One region of the Variovorax sp. V93 genome, then DNA from elsewhere that is predicted to be linked to it. Evidence: riboswitches for the same ligand, from Rfam matches in the RefSeq annotation. Region 1 holds a riboswitch; the other holds the start of a gene.
What was found. Region 1 has a riboswitch for thiamine pyrophosphate ahead of thiC (phosphomethylpyrimidine synthase ThiC). Riboswitches for the same ligand answer to the same signal wherever they lie in the genome.

Region 1 (3,405 bases):
CAGGCCCAGGTTGAACTGGTCCTGCCAGCGGAATTCGAAGCGCGCCTTGCTGAGCGCATCGTCGCGCGAGCGCGCTCCAGGGTGCCCCTTGGCCACGTCGGCCGCATGCGCGGCGATCTTGTAGGCAATGATTCCCTGCTTCACGTCGTCGCGGTCGGGCAGGCCCAGGTGCTCCTTGGGCGTCACGTAGCAGAGCATCGCGGTGCCGGCCCAGCCGATCATCGCGGCGCCGATGGCGCTGGAGATGTGGTCGTAGCCCGGCGCGATGTCGATGGTCAGCGGGCCGAGCGTGTAGAACGGCGCCTCGTGGCAGTGCTTGAGCTGCTCGTCCATGTTGGCCTGGATCATGTGCATCGGCACGTGGCCCGGCCCTTCGATCATGGTCTGCACGTCGTGCTTCCACGCGATCTGCGTGAGCTCGCCCAGGGTGCGCAACTCGGCGAACTGGGCTTCGTCATTCGCGTCGGCGCCCGAGCCCGGGCGCAGGCCGTCGCCGAGCGAGAAGCTCACGTCGTAGGCCTTCATGATGTCGCAGATGTCCTCGAAGCGCTCGTACAGGAAGCTCTCCTTGTGGTGCGCGATGCACCACTTGGCCATGATCGAGCCGCCGCGCGAGACGATGCCCGTCATGCGGTCGGCCGTCAGGTGGATGAACGGCAGGCGCACGCCGGCGTGGATGGTGAAGTAGTCGATGCCCTGCTCGGCCTGCTCGATCAGCGTGTCGCGGAAGATCTCCCACGTGAGGTCCTCGGCCACGCCGCCCACCTTCTCGAGCGCCTGGTAGATCGGCACCGTGCCGATGGGCACCGGCGAGTTGCGCACGATCCAGTCGCGCGTGGTGTGGATGTTCTTGCCGGTGGAAAGATCCATCACGTTGTCGGCGCCCCAGCGGATCGCCCACACGAGCTTTTCCACTTCTTCCTCGATGCTCGAGGTGACGGCCGAGTTGCCGATGTTGGCGTTGATCTTGACCTTGAAGTTGCGGCCGATGGCCATCGGCTCGACTTCGGGGTGGTTGATGTTGGCCGGAATGATGGCGCGGCCGCGCGCCACCTCGTCGCGCACGAACTCGGGCGTGATGATGCGCGGAATGCTGGCGCCCATGGGATTGCCGGCCACGCGCTTCGCACGCTCCTCGTTGGCGAGGTATTCGGCCATCCACTCGCGCTTGCCGTTCTCGCGCAGCGCCACGTATTCCATCTCGGGCGTGACGATGCCGCGGCGCGCGTAATGCATCTGCGTGACGTTGGCGCCGGCCTTGGCGCGGCGCGGTGTGCGCTGCAGGGCCGAGGCGCCGGCGCGCAGTTCGGCCAGGCGCTGGGCATCGTGGTCGTGCGCGTGCTTGAGGCCCTCGTCGAGCGCCTGGTGCGAACGGCCTTCGTAGCTTTCGGTGTCGTTGCGCTCGGCGATCCAGGCGCCGCGCACGCCCGGCAGGCCGCGGCGCACGTCGATCTCGACCTTGGCATCGGTGTAGGGGCCCGAGGTGTCGTAGAGCGACACGGTCTCGCCGTTGGTCAGCAGCACGTCGCGCACCGGCACGTTGAGGTCGGGCCGGCTGCCCGGGATCAGGCACTTGTGCGAGGCGGGAAAGGGCTCGCGCGTGAGCGAGAGCAGGGAGGTGAACTTGTCGGGGGCATTCATGCGGGGCACTCCTTGTTGAGGGAAAGGGTGCTCCGCAATCGCTCTGAGGACTTTGGGCCGCCACCTTGGATGGATGGATGGCGGGACCGGAGTCGGGGAGTGCAGCTCTTCTTACGCCGGTATGACCCGGATCAAGTTCGCGGGTCGGCACTTTGCCATCTCAGCACGCCACATGCGTGCACCCCGGAGCGGGGACTATTGTGCGGGCCGCAGCCCGGTGCGTCAACCGGGGGTCTGCAGATCGCCTTCGAGGTAGAACCAGCGCTCCCCCTCGCGCACGAAGCGGCTGCGCTCGTGCAGGCGCGTGGCGGCGCCGGTGCTGCTGCGCTGGCGGGCGACGAATTCGACCTCGGCATGGTCGGCGTCGAGCACCGAGCGCGAGCGGATGTCCAGGCCCAGCCACTTCACGCCGGGTTCGAACTCGATCGACGCCGGCCGCGTCGACGCGTGCCAGGTGGCCAGCAGGTAGGGGCCGCGTTCCAGCACGAAGGCGGTATAGCGCGAGCGCATCAGCGATTCGGCGTCGGGCGCGGGCGTGCCCTCGAAATCCTCGAGGTAGCGGCCGCAGCACAGGGCATAGCCGATGGGCTTGTCTCGGCGGTCCGTGCGGCCGCAGGGGCAAGGTCCGGTGGTGGGATCGGTGGCACTCATGAAGAACGCTATTGGAACATCCTCCGGGGCCCTTCGCCGATGGGGCAAGCCCGGGGCCCGGCCGGCGGCCGTGCGAAACGCCCGGTTCAGGCCAGCGCGCGCTGGATCAGCAGCTTCTGGATGTCCGAGGTGCCTTCGTAGATCTGGCACACGCGCACGTCGCGGTAAATGCGTTCGAGCGGAAAGTCGCTCACATAGCCGTAGCCGCCCAGCGTCTGGATCGCAGCGCTGCAGACGCGCTCGGCCATTTCGCTCGCGAACAGCTTGGCCATGGCGGCTTCCTTGAGGCAGGGCCGGCCGGCATCGCGCAGGCTGGCGGCATGCCAGATCAGCTGGCGCGCGGCCTCGAGCTGCGTGGCGCATTCGGCCAGCCTGAAACCGACGGCCTGCTGCTCGAAGATCGCCCCGCCGAAGGCCTGGCGCTCCTTGGCATAGGCCAGCGCCACGTCGAAGGCGCTGCGCGCCATGCCCACGCTCTGCGCCGCAATGCCGATGCGGCCGCCCTCGAGCGCGCCCAGCGCGATCTTGTAGCCCTCGCCCTCGGCGCCGATGAGGTTTTCCGCCGGAATGCGGCAGCCGTCGAAGTTGATCTGCGCGGTGTCGCTGCTGTGCTGGCCCAGCTTGTCTTCCAGGCGCGCGACGTTGTAGCCCGGTGCGTCGGTCGGCACGATGAAAGCGCTCATGCCGCGCTTGCCCGCGCCCTTGTCGGTCACCGCGATGACGATGGCCACCTGGCCGTTCTTGCCGCTGGTGATGAACTGCTTCACGCCGTCGATCACCCAGCCGTCGCCGTCCTTGCGCGCCGTGGTGCGCAGGCTCGAGGCGTCGCTGCCGGCCTGCGGCTCGGTAAGGCAGAAGGCGCCGAGCATCCGGCCCTGCGCCAGCGGCTCGAGCCACTGCTTCTTCTGCTGCGCGTTGCCGTAGCGCATGAGGATGGCGTTGACCGGGCAGTTGGTCACGCTGATGGCGGTGCTGGTGCCGCCGTCGCCGGCCGCGATCTCCTCGAGCACCAGCGCGAGCGTGAGGTAGTCGAGGCCCGCGCCGCCGTGTTCCTCGGGCACGCAGATGCCGTAGGCGCCGAGCGCCGCGAGGCCCTGGTGCGCTTCCTTCGGG
Region 2 (3,405 bases), 2.2 Mb from region 1:
GCGGTATTCGCCGATGAAGCTGCCGATGGCGGCGGCGAATCGGTCGATGTCCGCGTCGGTCAGCGGCAAAGACAGCACGATGAAGCCGCGCGGCGAGGCGTAGATGCCTTCGCCCAGCAGGTGAAAGAACAGCAGCTGCCGCAGCCGCCCGTCGACCGCCGCCAGGTCGTCCACGCACTGCACCTCCCCGCGCACGAAATGCGCGTTCATCAGAGAGCCGATGCCGGTGAACTGCATGGCCACGCCCTCCTTCGTGCACAGCGCATTGAGCCGCGCACGCATCGCCTCGCCGCGCTCGGCCAGCGCGCCGGCCGCTTCAGGGGTGAACAGCTTCGTGAGGCCCGCGTACCCGGCCGCCATGGTCATCACGTTGTTGTTGAAGGTGCCCGAATGGGAGAGCGATCCCGTGCGCGGATCGAACTGCGCCATCACGTCCGAACGCCCGCCGAAGGCGCCGAACGACATGCCGCCGCCGATGTACTTGCCGAGCGTGGTGAGATCGGAACGGATGCCGAGCCTGTTGGCCAGGCCCTGCGGCCCCAGGCGCGAGGTCATGACCTCGTCGAAGATCAGCAGCGCACCTACCTTCGCCGCGCCATCGCGAAGTGCTTGCAGGAAGTCGAGACGCCCCGGAATGCAGCCGCTCGCGCCCTGCATCGGCTCGACCAGGATCGCGGCAATCTCCGGCCGGTGCTTCTCGATCTGCTCGCTCGCAGCCTGCGCATCGTTGTAGGGCAGCACCAGGAAGTCGAAGGGCACCGTGGTCGGCAGCGGCTTGGCGCCGAAGCCGAGCACGCCGCCGTGGTAGCCGCCCGAGAACACCACGATCTTTCGCCTTCCCGTGAAGTGCAGCGCGGCCGTGAGCGCCATCAGGTTGGCCTCGGTGCCCGAGTTGGTGAAGCGCACCTGCTCGATCTGCGGAAAGCGCTCGCAGATGGTCTTCGCGAGCCGGCCTTCGAGCAGGTTGTGGCCCGTGAGGTTGATGCCGCCCTGCATCGCCTCGAGCACCGCATCGCGGATCTCGGGTGCCGAGTGGCCATAGACGCCGGCCGTGTACTCGGCGATGAAGTCGGCATAGCGGTGGCCGTCGGCATCCCAGAGCGCGGCGCCCTCGCCCTTGGCAATGGTGAGCGGAAACGGCGCGTAGAACAGCACCGAGCGGCTGTTGGCGCCCGGCATGTAGCGCGCCTGCGCCTCGAACTGGCGCAGGCTCGCGGGGTTGGCCTCGGTGAAGCGCTGGAAGGCCCGGGCAAGGGACTGGTCGATTGCAGGATCGCTCATGGGACACATCCTCGAAGTGGCGGCACGCGGGTTGCCATATCCGGACCATCATCCATGGTTTGGAGGCTGGGCGCGCAGGCTCGTACAATAGTTTCCGCTCTGCGCCACGGCGCGGAGCACCACGCTAGGGGTGTCGAACCGGAATCCGTTCCGGGGCTGACTGAGAGAGTCCCTTTGAACCTGACTGAGGTAATCCTCGCGCAGGGAAGCTGGTCCGGCGGCCTGTCGCGTTGTCTCGCGCGATGGCCCCACCGCCGGAGCCTCGCCCACCTGCCAAACCTTTTGCACTGGAGCAACTGGATGGCACACGACGACGAACCTTCTTCCGCCAACGAGGCGCTGGCGCCCCTGCCCGCGTCGCAGCGCGCGTTCGGCTGGCACGACCACGCATCGCTCTGGTTCAGCCTGGGCGTCGGGCTGCTGGTGATGCAGATCGGCGCCTACCTGGTGCCGGCGGTGGGCACGCGGGACGCGGCCATCGCGATCGTGCTGGGCTCGCTGCTCGGCGCGGGCCTGCTGGCCTGGACCGCACGGCTCGGCTGCGAGAGCGGCCTGGCGAGCGCCGGGCTGATGCACGCCACCTACGGCAGCGCCTTCGCGCGGCTGCCGGTGCTGCTCAACATCGTGCAGCTGGTGGGCTGGACCACCTTCGAGCTCGTGATCATGCGCGAGGGTACGCAGGCGATCGGCCAGCAGGCCTTCGGCCTGGCGCTCGGCGGACCGCTGGGCGGCGCCCTCACCACGCTGCTCTGGGGCGCGGTGCTGCTGGCGCTTCTGGCCGGCTCCATGGTCAAGCTGGTGCGGCGCTTCGTGAGCCGCTTCGGCCTGCCGCTGGTGGTGCTGTCGCTGCTCTGGCTGAGCTGGCAGTTCGCAACCCGCCTGCAAGCCAAGGGCCTCGACGCCTTCTGGGCCCGGCCGGGCGATGGCGGCATGGGCATGTTCGGCGCGCTCGACCTGGTGATTGCCATGCCGGTCTCATGGCTGCCGCTGGTGGCCGACTACGCGCGCCACGGCAAGCGCAGCGCGGGCGGCCTGGGCAGCGCCTTCAGCGGCACCTGGATCGGCTATGCGCTGGCCAACGTCTGGTGCTATGCGCTCGGCGTGATGGTGGTGAGCGTGGCGGAACCGGGCACAGGCCTGGTCACCGCCCTGCTGCTCGCCCAAGGCGGGCTGGTGGCGCTGGGCCTGATCCTGATCGACGAACTCGACAACGCCTACGGCGATGTGTATTCGGGCTCGGTGTCCACCCACAGCCTGCTGCCGCGCTGGAGCGTGCGGCGCTGGGGCCTCCTGCTCGCGGCGCTGTGCACCGCGCTCGCGCTGGTGCTGCCGATGCATACGCTCGAGCCGTTCCTGCTGATGCTGAGTTCGGTGTTCGTGCCGCTCTACGGCGTGATCCTGGGGCGGCTGGGTACGGGCCAGGCGGTTTCGTCGGTGGGCATGCGTCGGGTCGACCTGGGCGCGGCGCTGATCTGGATTGCGGGCATCGCGGCCTACCATGCGCTCGCCGGGTGGGCGCCGCAGTTCGGCTCGGCACTGCCGACGCTGGCCGCGACCTTCCTGCTGGCCTGGGCCAGCCGGCCCAAGGCTACGCCGACGACGGCAGGCGGTGCGTCGGCACTGGCGCAAAGCCGTGGTTGAGCGGACCGTGTCCCGCGCCGGTCTTCACATGCGCGCCGGCGGCCATCGCGCCGAGGATGTAGGCGCGCGCGCGCTCGACGGCCTCGGGCAATACGAGCCCCAGCGCCAGGTGCGCGGCAATGGCGGACGACAGCGTGCAGCCCGTGCCATGCAGGTTGCGGCTCGCGATGCGCTGCGAGGCCAGCCGCTTGCGCGTGCCGTCGGACTGCAGCAGCACGTCGACCACCTCGTCGCCCGGCAGGTGGCCGCCCTTGAGCAGCACGGCCTGCGCGCCGAGCGCCAGCAGTTCGCTGGCCGCATCGTCGAGCGCATCGATGCCGTCGATCGCATGGCCGATCAGCAAGGCTGCCTCGTCGAGGTTGGGCGTGACCACCACGGCGCGCGGGAACAGCTCGCGCACCAGCACCTGCACGGTTTCCGAAGCTATCAGCCGGTCGCCGCTGGTGGCGACCATCACCGGGTCCAGCACCACGTTGGGCAGCC

Region 2: another riboswitch for thiamine pyrophosphate. It lies ahead of ACAM54_RS12050 (cytosine permease); the one in region 1 lies ahead of thiC (phosphomethylpyrimidine synthase ThiC).

The regions. Positions count from the first base shown of each region.
Region 1 is NZ_AP028669.1:4,758,027-4,761,431, forward strand. It holds gene thiC (phosphomethylpyrimidine synthase ThiC) at 1-1,641, opposite strand, end outside; TPP riboswitch at 1,733-1,837, opposite strand; gene ACAM54_RS22605 (YchJ family protein) at 1,864-2,292, opposite strand; gene ACAM54_RS22610 (acyl-CoA dehydrogenase family protein) at 2,379-3,405, opposite strand, start outside.
Region 2 is NZ_AP028669.1:2,539,296-2,542,700, reverse strand. It holds gene ACAM54_RS12055 (aspartate aminotransferase family protein) at 1-1,281, opposite strand, end outside; TPP riboswitch at 1,398-1,505, shown strand; gene ACAM54_RS12050 (cytosine permease) at 1,582-2,922, shown strand; gene thiD (bifunctional hydroxymethylpyrimidine kinase/phosphomethylpyrimidine kinase) at 2,870-3,405, opposite strand, start outside.